DNA from 2 places in the Thioclava sp. GXIMD4215 genome. Region 1 is predicted to be linked to the other one. Evidence: riboswitches for the same ligand, from Rfam matches in the RefSeq annotation. Region 1 holds a riboswitch; the other holds the start of a gene.
What was found. Region 1 has a riboswitch for thiamine pyrophosphate ahead of thiC (phosphomethylpyrimidine synthase ThiC). Riboswitches for the same ligand answer to the same signal wherever they lie in the genome.

Region 2: another riboswitch for thiamine pyrophosphate. It lies ahead of thiB (thiamine ABC transporter substrate binding subunit); the one in region 1 lies ahead of thiC (phosphomethylpyrimidine synthase ThiC).

What each region holds. Positions count from the first base shown of each region.
Region 1 covers NZ_CP149517.1:318,781-326,111, reverse strand. Annotated here, with positions in the region: gene rpsA (30S ribosomal protein S1) at 1-1,042, shown strand, start outside; gene ihfB (integration host factor subunit beta) at 1,300-1,590, shown strand; gene WDB86_RS18035 (LapA family protein) at 1,593-1,955, shown strand; gene WDB86_RS18030 (phosphoribosylanthranilate isomerase) at 1,962-2,603, shown strand; TPP riboswitch at 2,678-2,798, shown strand; gene thiC (phosphomethylpyrimidine synthase ThiC) at 2,909-4,693, shown strand; gene WDB86_RS18020 (PLP-dependent aminotransferase family protein) at 4,922-6,124, shown strand; gene efeU (iron uptake transporter permease EfeU) at 6,382-7,331, shown strand, end outside.
Region 2 covers NZ_CP149515.1:2,418,635-2,425,965, forward strand. Annotated here, with positions in the region: gene WDB86_RS12050 (cytochrome c) at 1-35, shown strand, start outside; gene WDB86_RS12055 (hypothetical protein) at 25-213, opposite strand; gene WDB86_RS12060 (hypothetical protein) at 216-563, opposite strand; gene WDB86_RS12065 (S-(hydroxymethyl)glutathione dehydrogenase/class III alcohol dehydrogenase) at 637-1,767, shown strand; gene WDB86_RS12070 (ATP-binding cassette domain-containing protein) at 1,850-2,560, opposite strand; gene WDB86_RS12075 (thiamine/thiamine pyrophosphate ABC transporter permease ThiP) at 2,544-4,079, opposite strand; gene thiB (thiamine ABC transporter substrate binding subunit) at 4,058-5,062, opposite strand; TPP riboswitch at 5,097-5,200, opposite strand; gene WDB86_RS12085 (dicarboxylate/amino acid:cation symporter) at 5,280-6,611, opposite strand; gene aroC (chorismate synthase) at 6,828-7,331, shown strand, end outside.

The DNA.
Region 1 (7,331 bases):
CGTTGATCTGGGCGGCGTTGACGGCCTGCTGCACGTCACCGACATGGCATGGCGCCGTGTGAACCACCCGTCCGAGATCCTGACGATCGGCGAGACCGTGAAGGTCCAGGTTGTCAAGATCAACAAAGACACCCACCGCATCTCGCTGGGCATGAAGCAGCTGCAAGCGGATCCGTGGGATTCGGTCGAAGCGAAGTTCCCGCTGGGTTCGGTGCATTCGGGCCGCGTGACCAACATCACCGATTACGGTGCATTCGTCGAGCTGGAAGCAGGCGTCGAAGGTCTGGTTCACGTCTCCGAAATGTCCTGGACCAAGAAAAACGTCCACCCCGGCAAAATCGTTTCGACGAGCCAGGAAGTCGACGTCATGGTTCTGGAAATCGACACCCAGAAGCGCCGCGTTTCGCTTGGCCTCAAGCAAACCATGCGTAACCCGTGGGAAGTCTTCGCAGAGACCCATCCGGTCGGCACCCAGATCGAAGGCGAAGTCAAGAACATCACCGAATTCGGTCTGTTCATCGGCCTCGACAACGACATCGACGGCATGGTTCACCTGTCCGACCTGTCGTGGGAACAGCGCGGCGAAGACGCGATCCAGAACTACCGCAAAGGCGATATGGTTTCGGCCGTTGTCACCGAAGTGGACATCGAGAAAGAGCGTATCTCGCTCTCGATCAAAGCTCTGGACGCAGACACCTTCTCCGACGCAGTTGACGGCGTGAAGCGTGGTTCGGTGATCACCGTGAACGTGACCGCGATCGAAGATGGCGGCATCGAAGTCGAATATAACGGCATGAAATCCTTCATCCGTCGTTCGGACCTCGCACGTGACCGCGCTGACCAGCGCCCCGAGCGTTTCCAAGTTGGCGATCACGTCGATGTGCGCGTGACCAATGTCGACTCGAAAACCCGTCGTCTGGGCGTCTCGATCAAAGCGCGCGAGATCGCAGAAGAGAAAGAAGCCGTGGAACAGTACGGTTCGTCCGATTCGGGCGCATCGCTGGGCGATATCCTCGGCGCAGCTCTGAAGGGCGAGGAGTAATCCTCCTCTCCGGATCTGGTTTCAGATCTTTACCCCGTCCGGTTGTACCGGGCGGGGTTTTTATTTATAAAAGCTTCACATGTGCAGATTTTGCCCAAGGAAAAGGCATTTGGGGAAGGGAAGACAGGTAAATTTTCGCGCGCAAGGCCGCTTGATCGCTAATCAGGTAGTTATTACAGTGCTTTGCTGTTTGTCATGCCGAAAATTCTGCCTATAGTCAGAACAGCACCGCCAATTCTCGCAGGGGGAATTCTTACATGATCCGGTCCGAGCTGATCGCAAAAATTGCCGAAGATAATCCGCATCTCTTCCAACGCGATGTCGAGAAGATCGTGAATACGATTTTCGAGGAGATCATCGAAGCGATGGCCCGTGGAGACCGGGTCGAGCTGCGCGGTTTCGGTGCCTTTTCCGTCAAGAAACGGGATGCACGCACGGGACGGAACCCGCGCACTGGCGATTCCGTTGATGTCAACGAGAAACATGTCCCGTTCTTCAAGACCGGCAAGCTGCTGCGCGACCGTCTGAACGGGGTGGAGGAAGAATAAACATGATCCGCGCCCTGCGTTACGCCATCCTTGCGATCCTTGCGGTCGTTCTTATCGTCATCGCTCTGTCGAACACGCAGATCGTCACGCTGCGCCTGCTGCCGGAAGAAACGGCAGGGGTGCTGGGATTTGGCTGGTCGTTACAGGTGCCGTTGTTTGTGGCGATCATGACGGGCGTTCTGCTGGGGCTCTTGATCGGCTTCGTGTGGGAATGGGCGCGGGAATACCGCATCCGCTCGCGCGGCGCACAAGAGGCCCGTAAGGCCAAGGCGCTGGAGCGTGAGCTGGGGCATCTCAAGCAGCGCCATGAAGGCCCGCAGGATGATGTTCTGGCGGTTCTGGAGCGCGCGCCCTCGGCCCGCTGATCCTCTATGGCCCCCCGCGTCAAAATCTGCGGTCTTAGCAAGCCCGCCCATGTCGAGGCCGTATCCCGGAGTGGTGCGGCCTATGCTGGTTTTGTCTTCTTCCCGAAGTCGCCGCGCCATGTGACGATTGCTCAGGCGCGCGAGCTGGCGCTGATGGTGCCGCTGGGCGTGGCCAAGGTCGCGCTGGTGGTCAATGCAACAGATGCCGAGCTTGATGCCATCACGGCGCAGGTTCCCCTTGATATGCTCCAGCTTCACGGCAAGGAAACGCCCGAGCGTGTGGCCGAGATACGTGCCCGCTATGGTCTGCCGGTGATGAAGGCTCTGGGCGTGGCCGAGCCTTCGGACCTTGAGGCGATCCCCGCCTATGAGGCCGTGGCCGACCAGATCCTTGTGGATGCCAAAGCCCCGAAAGGGGCCGCTTTGCCCGGCGGTAACGGGCTGCCGTTCGACTGGACGCTGATTGCGGGACGCAAATGGTCCAAGCCGTGGATGCTGGCGGGCGGGCTGACCCCCGAGAATGTCGCCTTGGCGATTGCGCGCACAGGGGCCAATCAGCTGGATGTGTCTTCGGGTGTCGAGTCCGCGCCCGGAGTGAAAGAGGCGTCTCTTATCAAAGACTTCGTTGCGGCGGCGGGCGCTGCCTGAGCGGTTTTGGCCAGCCTTGCACAGCGCCAATCTGTGAATAGCCATTGACGGCGCATCTTATTTCGGCAAATCTCCGGCCCTGTCAGGGGAGTCCCGCCTAAGGGACTGAGAGGCTGATTGGAAGCAATTCCGGTGACGCGACCCTTTGAACCTGACCCAGTTGATGCTGGCGTAGGAAGACCGAAGGGCAATTCCGCATTCCATATCCTATGGGCGGTCCTTTCGGGCCGCTTTGGCCCTTGCGGCCCGCAGTGGCCTATTCCCTCGCAGTTTTTGGTTGGGTCTTTTCGAAAGAGGAGACCGACATGAAAGATATCGTCCCGACGATTACCACCGGCGCGCTGATCGGCTCGCGCAAGGTGCATAAGGAAGGCCAGATCCACGCGCTGCGCGTGCCCATGCGCGAGATCGAGATCTCGAACGAGGAGGCGCTGTGCGTCTATGACAGCTCGGGCCCCTATACCGACCCGCTGGCCGAGATCGACATTACCAAGGGCCTGCCCGAGACCCGTGGCGGCTGGCTGCAGGCGCGCGGCGAGATCGAGGAATATGAGGGCCGCGCCATCACCGATGCCGATAACGGCTTTGCCAAGGGCGACCGCCTCGTGGCGCCGTTCCCCGTGCAGCGTCCGCCGCTGCGCGCGATTGGTGACCGCGCCGTGACGCAGCTCGCCTATGCGCGGGCAGGGGTGATCACCCCCGAGATGGAATTCGTCGCCATCCGCGAGAATGAGGGCCGTATGGCCGCCTATACCCGCGATGGTGACCCGATGGGTGCAAACCTCCCCGATCTGGTGACGCCGGAATTCGTGCGTCAGGAAATCGCGGAAGGCCGCGCGATCATTCCCGCCAATATCAACCACCGCGAGCTTGAGCCGATGATCATCGGGCGCAACTTCAAGGTGAAGATCAACGCCAATATCGGCAATTCGGCAGTGACCTCTTCGATGGAAGAGGAAGTCGAAAAAATGGTCTGGGCGATCCGCTGGGGCGGGGACACGGTGATGGACCTCTCGACGGGGCGCAATATCCACAATATCCGCGACTGGATCATCCGCAACTCGCCGGTCCCGATCGGCACGGTGCCTCTGTATCAGGCGCTGGAAAAGGTGGGCGGCGTGGCCGAGGATCTGACATGGGAGATCTTCCGCGACACGCTGATCGAACAGGCAGAGCAGGGGGTCGATTACTTCACCATCCATGCGGGCGTGCGTCTGCATATGATCCCGATGACCGCCAAACGCGTCACAGGGATTGTGTCGCGCGGTGGGTCGATCATGGCGAAATGGTGCCTGCATCATCACCGCGAAAGCTTCCTTTACGAGCATTTCGACGAGATCTGCGATATCTGCCGCCGCTATGATGTCAGCTTCTCGCTGGGGGACGGCCTGCGTCCGGGCTCGATTGCCGATGCCAATGACGAGGCGCAATTTGCCGAGCTGCGCACCTTGGGCGAGCTGACCAAGATCGCATGGGCCAAGGATTGTCAGGTGATGATCGAAGGGCCGGGCCATGTGGCAATGCATAAGATCAAGGCCAATATGGACGAGCAGCTCAAGCACTGCCACGAGGCGCCCTTCTATACGCTTGGACCGCTGACCACCGATATCGCGCCGGGCTATGACCATATCACCTCGGCCATTGGTGCTGCGATGATCGGTTGGTTCGGCACGGCGATGCTGTGCTATGTGACGCCCAAGGAACACCTTGGCCTGCCCGACCGTGACGATGTGAAGACGGGGGTGATCACCTATAAGCTGGCCGCCCATGCCGCCGATCTTGCCAAGGGCCATCCGGGGGCGCAGCGGCGCGATGACGCGATCAGCCGTGCGCGGTTTGAATTCCGCTGGGAAGATCAGTTCAACATCGGGCTCGACCCCGATACCGCGCGCGAGATGCATGACGAGACCATGCCCGCGCAGGCGCATAAGGTGGCGCATTTCTGTTCGATGTGCGGGCCGAAATTCTGCTCCATGAAGATCAGCCATGACATCCGCGCCGAGGCCCAGCGGCAGGAGGGCATGGGCAAGATGGCCGAGAAATTCCGCGAGGGCGGGGCGCTTTACATCCCCGAACCGACCGAAGGCTAACGCCTAAAACTGTGGGCGCAGAAATTTTTGTGCGCCCACAGTGCCGCATTCGAAATATTGCTCTCGTTTTTATGACTGAGGCGCAGGTTTTCTGTGCGCCAGATCACGGCTGCCCGCCTTGCGAAGGCTTCCGTTAGGCGCTAACGCTGCGTTCAGGCCCTTTGGGCATTCTATTTCACGCGGCCACGCAAGGGCGTGATCCGCCAGACGAGACGCAGGAGACGAAAAATGGACTGGACGAAAGTGCTCGCACGCCGCGCGGGCCGGATGAAAGCCTCGGAGATCCGTGAGCTGCTGAAACTTCTCGACCAGCCCGATATCATCTCTTTCGCGGGCGGTATTCCCGACCCCGATCTCTTCCCCAGCGCGGCCTATTCCGACGCTTTTGCCGCCACGATGGCCGATAATAACGGCCATGCGGCGTTGCAATATTCGGTATCCGAAGGCTATCGCCCGCTGCGCGAATGGCTTGTGGGCGAGATGGAAAAGATCGGCGTGCCCTGTGCCGTTGACAATATCATGATCACCTCCGGTTCGCAGCAGGCGCTGGATTATCTGGGCAAGCTGTTCCTGACCGAAAACGATACCGCCGCCGTGATGCGCCCGACCTATCTGGGCGCTTTGGGAGCGTTCAACGCCTATGAGCCGCGTTATATCCCGCTGGATCCGATGTCGAATATCGACCCCGAGACCCTGAAGACGGAGGCCAAGGCCGCCGGCGGCGCGGTAAAATTTGCCTATCTCTCGGCAGATTTTGCCAACCCGACGGGCGAGACCCTGCCCCGTGACGGGCGCGAGCGTCTGCTGGATCAGGCCGAGGCGCTGGATTGCGCGATCATCGAGGATGGCGCCTATCAGAACCTGCGTTTCGATGGCGAGGCGATCCCGCCGATCCTTGCGCTGGACATCGAACGCAAGGGCGGTATCGAGAACACCCGCACCATCTATTGCGGGTCTTTCTCGAAAACGCTGGCGCCCGGTCTGCGCGTGGGCTGGGTTGTGGCGGCAAAGCCGGTGATCGACCGTCTGGTGCTGATGAAACAGGCCGCCGACCTGCATTCGCCGACCCTCAACCAGATCGTGACAAACCATGTGGCGCGCGCGATCTTCCACGAGCATGTGGCCAAGATCAAGGCGGTCTATGCCAGCCGTCGCGACCGGATGCTGGCCGCGCTCGAGCGCGAGATGCCGGCATCGGTCAGCTTCACCCGTCCCGAAGGGGGCATGTTCATCTGGCTGACCTTCGACCCCAAACTCGACGGGGCCGATCTGCTGGCGAAAGCGGTACGCGATGAAAAAGTCGCCTTCGTCCCGGGCGGGGCGTTCTTTGCCGATGGCTCGGGCCAGAACACCCTGCGGCTCAGCTATTCCTGCGCGACCGACGCCCAGATCGACGAAGGGATCGCACGGATCGGCCGCATCCTGCGCTAAGCCATTGCCAGAAAAACGAAACCCCCTGCCATCCATCGATGGCGGGGTTTTTTTTATTTGGGGTGCAGGCGGCTTTGCCGACAGAAATTTCCTTGGGTCATCTTCACGCGAGCGTGTTTTGACAGGTCTTTGCCAAGGGCGCAGAAGCCATTGGTAAGTAAATTGGTCAGGAATTCAGGGCCAATCCGGTATCTCGCAGGAGGGATGTGTCTGACGGCCCAGACCCGTCCTTCCGGCCAAGTCGAAAGGTCTGGTCGATGTTGGCAACCTTGGTAATCGCGCTGCGTGAAGGGCTTGAGGCCTCGCTGATCGTGGGGATCATCGCGGCTTTCCTGCGTCGCAACGGGGTGGGTTTGGGGGCGATGTGGACCGGCGTTATTGCCGCACTCGTGCTGTCACTGGCGGTAGGGCTCGGGCTAAACCATCTGGAACAGAGCCTGCCGCAGGCCCGACAGGAGGCGCTGGAAACCGTCATCGGGGCAGTGGCGATTGTCTTCGTGACCGGCATGATCTTGTGGATGGACAAGCATGGCCGCGATATGCGCAGCAGTCTGGAAAGCGAGGCTGCGGCAGCCCTTGGCGGGCGGCGGGCCTTCGCCCTTGCGCTGATGGCCTTTCTGGCCGTGCTGAAAGAGGGGTTCGAAACTGCCGTCTTCTTTCTGGCAACCTTTTCTGCGGCACAATCCACATTCTGGGCCGCCTGCGGGGCGGTGATCGGGCTGGGTCTGGCGGTGGCCATCGGCTGGGGCATCTATGCCGGTGGAGTACGCCTGAACCTGTCGCGGTTTTTCCGTGTGACGGGGGCATTCCTGCTATTGGTGGCGGCGGGGCTGTGCGTGACCGCGCTGCGCACCGCGCATGAGGCGGGTTGGATCAATGCGGGCCAGCAGCTTGTCGTCAACCTGTCTTGGCTGGTGCAGCCGGGCACGGTGCGGGCGGCGTTGATGACCGGCGTTCTGGGTATCCCTGCCGATCCGCGTCTGATCGAGGTGCTGGGTTGGCTGGCCTATCTGGGTCCGGTGGCGCTGATGGTCTACTGGCCCAAATCGCGTCCGCTTGCACCCCGGACCGCGGCGCGTCTCAAACTTGGTGCGGGGGCGGTTCTGGCGCTGGTCGGGGTCGGGCTTCTGCTGACGCCGCAACCGCGGGCCCGTCTGCGCCAGACCGCACCGCTTACAACGATACAGGGCGATATGTCCGGTGAGTT
Region 2 (7,331 bases), on a different replicon from region 1:
CCTGCGGCGGCTGCCATAAGCAGTTCAAGGAATAACCGTGCCTCTTGCGGGCGGGGTTTTGGCCCTGTCCGCAAAGGCCCTGTCCGCAAAGCTGTCGGCCCCGCAATGGGCCGCAGGAGCCGTGCCGCCCGTGTCCGGCGTCACGGGCGGGTCGGATTGGCAGGCCGCAATCCCGCCAATCCCGCAGATCGCGCCAAGATGCGCGACGCGCATTCTCAACCGCAATCTACGTTATAGACATTGCCTGCCTCGTCGAGGCGGAAGACGATCCGATGCGGTTGGTAAAGCTGGTCTTCCACACCGCGCCATTCGACCACGCGGTATTTCGTGTCACCAAGCGGCAGGGTCGAGACGACGCTGCCCGGCTGGCCAAGCACATAGGAATAGGCTTTGGCCCCGCAGAGATCGGGCTCGCGCTCGTTCAGCCCGTCGGCGGAATTTTCCGGCTGGATCAGGGCTTGAGCTGATTCGGGGAGGATCGGGGTCGGGGCCAGTTCTTGTTGGGAAGGCTGGCAGGCGGCCAATAGGCCAATCGCTGCGAAGGCGTAAACTCGGGTCAACATGTCGCTCTCTTGCTTGTGTTTGCGCGCATTGTGCCTCAGGTTCGGATAAAATTCCATATGACGGAGAAGGCCAATGAGAACCCGTGCTGCTGTTGCACTAGAGGCAGGTAAGCCCTTGGAAATTATGGAAGTGGAGCTTGATCCGCCGAAGAAGGGGGAGGTGTTGGTCGAGATCAAGGCCACGGGCCTGTGCCATACGGATGCCTTCACGCTCTCGGGCGCGGACCCCGAGGGGCTGTTTCCGTCGATTCTCGGCCATGAGGGCGCGGGCGTCGTGATCGAGGTGGGTGAGGGCGTGACCACGCTGAAACCGGGCGATCACGTGATCCCGCTCTATACGCCCGAGTGTCGCGAGTGCCCCTCCTGCCGCTCAGGCAAGACCAACCTGTGCACCGCGATCCGCAATACCCAAGGTCAGGGGCTGATGCCCGATGGGACGACGCGCTTCCATATGCTGGATGGCACGCCGATCTATCACTACATGGGCTGTTCGACCTTTGCCCAGCATACCGTGATGCCGGAAATCGCGCTGGCGAAAGTGCGTGAGGACGCGCCTTTCGACAAGATCTGCTATATCGGCTGCGGCGTGACCACCGGCATCGGTGCGGTGATCAATACCGCAGGTGTCGAGATCGGCTCGACCGCGGCAGTGTTCGGCTTGGGCGGGATCGGTCTGAACGTCATTCAGGGGCTGCGGATGGCGGGAGCCGATATGATCATCGGCGTCGACCTGAATGATGACAAGGCCGAAATGGCCAAGAAGTTCGGCATGACGCATTTCGTAAATCCCTCGAAGATCGAGGGCAGCGTGGTGCAGGAGATCGTCAATCTGACCAAGAAGGGCGATGACCAGATCGGCGGCGTGGATTACTCCTTCGATGCGACGGGTAACGTCAAGGTTATGCGCGATGCGCTGGAATGTTCGCATCGTGGCTGGGGTGTGTCGGTGATTATCGGCGTGGCGCCTGCAGGGGCCGAGATCTCGACCCGTCCGTTCCAGCTGGTCACCGGCCGCGTCTGGAAGGGCACCGCCTTTGGGGGCGCCAAGGGCCGGACCGATGTGCCGAAATTCGTTGACTGGTATATGGATGGTAAGATCGAGATTGATCCGATGATCACCCATGTTCTGAAGCTGGAGGAGATCAACCACGGCTTCGACCTGATGCATGAGGGCAAGTCGATCCGCGCGGTCGTGCAATACTGAGGTCGGTCTCTGCCGACGGGAAGCAGGGGGCGCTCGCGCCCCCTCTTTGCGTTTCCCGCAAATTCACCCCCTGAGGATATTTCTAGCAGCTGGAAGCAGGCGTTCCGAGATAGCGGCGGAGCGCTTCGGGGGGGTGGGACAGGAGGCCCTTTGTGGGCTGTGGTGGCTCGGCGTGGCTGTCGGCCACAAGGATCGTTTGCGGGCAGAGTTTTTGCGCATCTTCGGGGTCATGGGTGACCATGAGGATGGTGAAATCATGGTGTCTGGCGAGGGTTTCGGTGAGGTGGAGCATCTCGGTTTTCAATGCGGGGCCGAGGGCTGCGAAGGCCTCGTCGAGGAGGAGGAGGGGGCGGTTGCGCAGGAGCGCGCGGGCAAGGGCTGCGCGACTTTGCTGACCGCCCGAGAGTTCGGCGGGGCGGCGGGTGCCCAGATCCTGCAGGCCCGTGGCGGCAAGGACGTTTTCGATGCGCTGGTGATCTTCGGGCGAGAGGCGCAGGCGCGGCGAGATTCCGAGGCCGAGATTTTGCGCGATGCTGAGATGGGGGAACAGGTTCTGGTCCTGAAACAGGATCGAGAGCGGGCGTTTGCCCGGCGGGATCTGGACAAGATCCTGCCCCTGCCAGAGCACACGTCCCCGTTCCGGCGCGAAGAGGCCGGCAATGGCGGCAAGCAGGGTGGATTTGCCCGCGCCCGAAGGCCCGATCAGTGCGGTATGCTGGCCTTGTTCGATGCTCAGGTTGGCCTCGAGGTGCCAGTCGTTTTGCGTCAGGCGCAGGTTATCGAGGGTCAGCATGATGTCCGATCCGGTCGAAAAGGGCGAAGAGCCCGAAGGTGAGTGTCAGAAGCAATGTGGCGGCGGCGGCGGCCTGATCCAGCCGGTAGCTGCCCATCAGCTGGAAGATCGCCAGCGGCAGGGTGCGGGTCTGGCCATCGGAGAAGAGCGTGATGACACCCAGATCGCCCATCGAGAAGGCGCAGGCCAGCCCTGCGGAAAAGCCCAAGGGGCGGGCGAGGCGGGGCAGGGTGAGCCGCCGCAATTTGGCCCATCCGCTTAGGTCCAAGGACGTGGCGAGCCGGTCGTAATCGGCTTGCAGGGATTGGATTTCGGGCAGCAGAAGGCGGGTGATGAAGGGCAGGGACAGCGTGGCGTTGACCACCAGTGTGACCGGCACGAGGAGGCTTGTCGGTGCGGCAAAGGGCTGGATCAGCAGGAAAAGTCCTGTGCCCAGCACCAGCCCCGAGGCGGCCAGTGGCAGCATGGCGGAGCCTTCCGCCCAGCGATGGCGCGGGGCCGCCAGTGCCAGAGGAAGGGCCAATGCCAGCGCCAGCACGGTGGAGCCGAGTGCGATGGTCAGCGAGGTGGCCGCGGCTTTCCAGACCATAAGGGGCAGGGCCGGAAAGGCGGGCAGGCCACGCCAGAGGATCAAACCGATGGGCAGCAGAAGAAACAGTGCGGCAAGGACGATGATGGCTGCATCGCCCGACCGTTGCCAGAGGCTTGACGGGCCATAGAGAGTGGGGCGGTCCAGCCCTGCGCCGAAGCCCGTGGGGGCCGAGATCTTGGCCCCGATCCCGACGGCCAGCACGCAGAGCGCGACCTGCACCAGCGCGAGGCTTGCGGCGCGGCCTGTATCGTAATCGAAGCGGAACGCTTGGTAGATGGCCAGCTCGACCGTGGTGGCCGAGGGGCCTCCGCCCAAGGTCAGCGCAACGGCGAAGCTGCCCAGACAGACGAGGAAGATGGCGATGAAGGCGCCGGGCAGGGTGGCGCGCAGCATCGGGGTTTCGATGTGGCGGCGTCGGGCGGGGCCGTCGAAATCCAGCATCATGGCAAGGCGCAGGCGTTCGGCGGGGATGGCCTGCCAGCCTTGCAGCACCATGCGGGTGGCCAGTGGCAGGTTGAAGAACACATGGGCCAGAATGACCCCATGCGCGCCATAGATGGCCATTGTCGGCAGACCGAGCGCGCCGAGCGCCTGATTGAGCAGCCCGCTACGGCCGAAGACCGCCAGCAGTCCCAGAATGGCGGCGATGACCGGCAGGATGAAGGGCGCACCAAGTGCGGTGATCAGCACGCTGCGCCCGATAAACCGCCGCCGCGCAAGCGCCCGCGCCAGAGGCACCGCCAGCACACAGGAGATCAGCGCCGACGCCGCCGCCTGCCAGAGTGTGAACCACAGCGCCTGCAGGTCCGACCCGCGCAACCCCGTAAGACCGCCCCCGTGCAGGGCGGTCATCAGGATCGGCCCCAGCACCAGAAGCGCGGGGACCAGAGCGACGCAAGCCGCAATCAGCGGAACGCGGCGAGCCATTCGTCCAGTGCGGGCTGGCGCAGGGCCTCGGCCTCGTCTTCGCTATAGAAGATGGTCTTGTTCGGGCGCGGCAGGCTGGCGAATTCGGGCGGCAGGAAGCCTTCTTTGATGATGGCCGGATAGGACCAGTTGGCGGTGGCGATCATCCCCTGGAAATCATCCGACAGCACGTAATCCATGAAATCCTGTGCCAGTTCGGGATGTTTGGAGGTTTTCAGCTGCCCCACCAGCTCGGCCATGAAATAATGGCCTTCCGGGAAGATCGCGGCGGCTTTGGTGTCATCATGCTCGGCGATGATGTGATAGGCCGGCGATGTGGTATAGGACAGCACCATATCCACCTCGCCATCCGTGAAGAGGCCGTAGCTTTCCGACCAGCCGGGGGTCACGGTCAGCACTTTGGGTTTGAGCTTGGCCCATGCTTCGGGCGCGCGATCGCCATAGACGGCCTTGACCCAGAGCAGCAGCGCCAGCCCCGAAACGGACGAGCGCGGGTCCTGGATGGCGATCTTCAGATTATCGGGGGCATCCAGCAGTTCCTCGAAGCTTTTCGGCGGGTTTTTCAGCTTGGTCTTGTCATAGACAAAGGCGGTTTCGCCCCAGTTGAACGGGATGAAGGTGTCATCGGTCCATTTGATCGGCAGGGTCAGGCGCGAATTGTCTTCATGCGAGGGCGCAAAGAGGCCGGTCTTGCGGGCACGGGCGGTTTGGTCGGTATTGAGGCCGATCACGATATCCGCTTTGGTCTTGTCGCCTTCGAGCATGAGGCGCGAAAGCACGTCACCGGCCACGAATTGCAGGTCGCAGCCGCATCTGGCCTCGAACCCTTTTTCGATCTGCGGGCCGGGACCCCATTCCGAGGTGAAATAATCGGGCGCATAGACCGTGAGAACGGGCAGGTCTTCGGCCTGAGCGCCGCCGGTCGTGGCTGCCAGAAGGGCTGTGCCCGCCACAAGGCGAAGGGCCGTAAGGGGTCGTTTCATCTATGCTCCTCCAATCCGCAGGGGAAGGAGGGCGCGACAGTCCCGTGACCTTCCCTCCGCCGGTGCTAGCCGGTTCAGGTTCGACGGGTTCGCCTTTGGCATCTCAGCCGGACCAAACCGGCACCCCGAGGTGATAGGGCTGTTCTAGTGCAGGGGCCGCATTCGGGCAAGCGCCCCCTGCCGTGTCGTACTGGCCGCTCAAACCGGAGCGCGCCGCTTAATGCGGGCGGGCCAGATGGGCCAGTTTCTCTTCGGCGGCGGGGTCGATGCCCAGATCGTCATCCGCGGTGCCTGCAAGAGGGTTCTCGTAGGTGGCGATGTCAAGCTGGCCTTCGGTTTTGGCCACAATGGCGGTCACCACGGCATCCCCTGTGATATTGACGGCGGTGCGGATCATATCCATCAGCCGGTCAACGCCCAAGATCAGCGCGATGCCCTCGATCGGCAGGCCGACCTGTCCCAGCACCATCGTCAGCATGACAAGCCCCACGCCGGGCACGCCTGCGGTGCCGATCGAGGCCAGAACCGCCATAGCGATCACGGTCAGGTAGCCGGTCAGCCCCAGATCGATGCCGTAGACATTGGCCAGAAAGACCGTGGCCACACCCTGCATGATCGCGGTGCCGTCCATGTTGATCGTGGCCCCGAAAGGAATGCAGAACGACGCCACCGAATTGCGCGCGCCCATACGCTCGGTCACGCAGCGCAGGGTCACCGGAATGGTGGCATTCGAGGAGGCGGTCGAGAAGGCGAAGATCTGTGCCGGACGGATCTTGCGAATGAAGGTGATCGGGCTCAGCCCCGAGAACAGCTTCAAGATCACCATCAGCGTGACAAACAGGTGCAGCAGAAGCGCGCCGGTCAGGGTCAGCACATAGGCCAGCACCGGCAGGAACAGGTCGATCCCCTGTTCTGCGAAGGTCTTGGTGATCAGGCAGAACACGCCCAAAGGCGCGAAGGCCATGACGATGGAGACGATCTTCATCATCACCTCGTTCATATATTCACAGCCCTCGACGAATTTATCCGATTTCTCGCCCAGCATCAGCACTGCCACGCCCAGCACGATGGTATAGAAGATGATCTGCAACATCTCGCCGCTGGCAAAGGCCTGAACCGGATTGGTCGGCACGATCGAGGCGAAGACATCCCAGACCGAAGGGGCCGTTTTGGCACTAATGCCCGAGGTGTCGATGCCCTCCATTGTGAAGCCTTGGCCCGGCCCGACAATCTTGGCGATGAGAATGGCGATCGCGATGGCGATGGCGGTGGTCACGATATAAAGCCCGAAGCTTTTGCCGCCAACACGCCCCAGCACGCGGATATCGCCGATCCCTGTCACGCCGCAGATCAGCGAGAAGAAGACCAGCGGCACCACCAGCATTTTCAGCGCGTTGACAAACATCTTCCCGATCATCGCGAGAAGGCCGCCGGTGATATAGGTCGAAATGAAACCGGATTGGATCTGGTTGAAAATGACCCCCAGAACGATGCCCGCGCCCATCGCAACCATGATCTGCGTCGTCAGTGATACGCGTTTATGAACCATGCAACACTCTCCCCCTTTGTGATGCTTTCAGTCTGCCTATAGGTGATCGGCCCGGGCGAGGCCATTAAAACCCAAGCATGCCCATCATGATATCTTCAGCCCTGATTGCCTAGAGGGGATGCAGTTGCTACATCGGTGCCGGGCTTTTATGCAGGCTGGAATCGACCGCCGCAGGAGCTTTTGCCGGATCTGGCGCGCATAACAGGGAGATGCCTCATGTCGTATAATACCTTCGGACATCTGTTCCGCGTGACCACTTGGGGCGAAAGCCACGGGCCGGCGCTTGGTGCGACGGTGGATGGCTGCCCTCCGGGGATCGAGATCTCGGAAGAGTTCATTCAGGTCTTCCTTGACCGCCGCCGTCCGGGCCAGTCGAAAGAAACCACCCAGCGCAAGGAACCCGATGCGGTGCGTATCCTGTCGGGCGTGTTCGAGGGAAAAACCACCGGCACCCCGATCCAGCTGATGATCGAGAATACCGACCAGCGGTCGAAGGATTACGGCGAGATCGCCCGCCAGTTCCGCCCCGGTCATGCCGATCTGGCCTATTTCCAGAAATACGGCATCCGCGATTACCGTGGCGGCGGACGGTCTTCGGCGCGGGAAACGGCGGCGCGGGTGGCGGCAGGGGGTGTCGCGCAGGCCGTGCTGCGCCAGCTGGTGCCCGATCTGAAGATCACCGGCTATATGGTGCAGATGGGCGTGAAACATATCAACCGC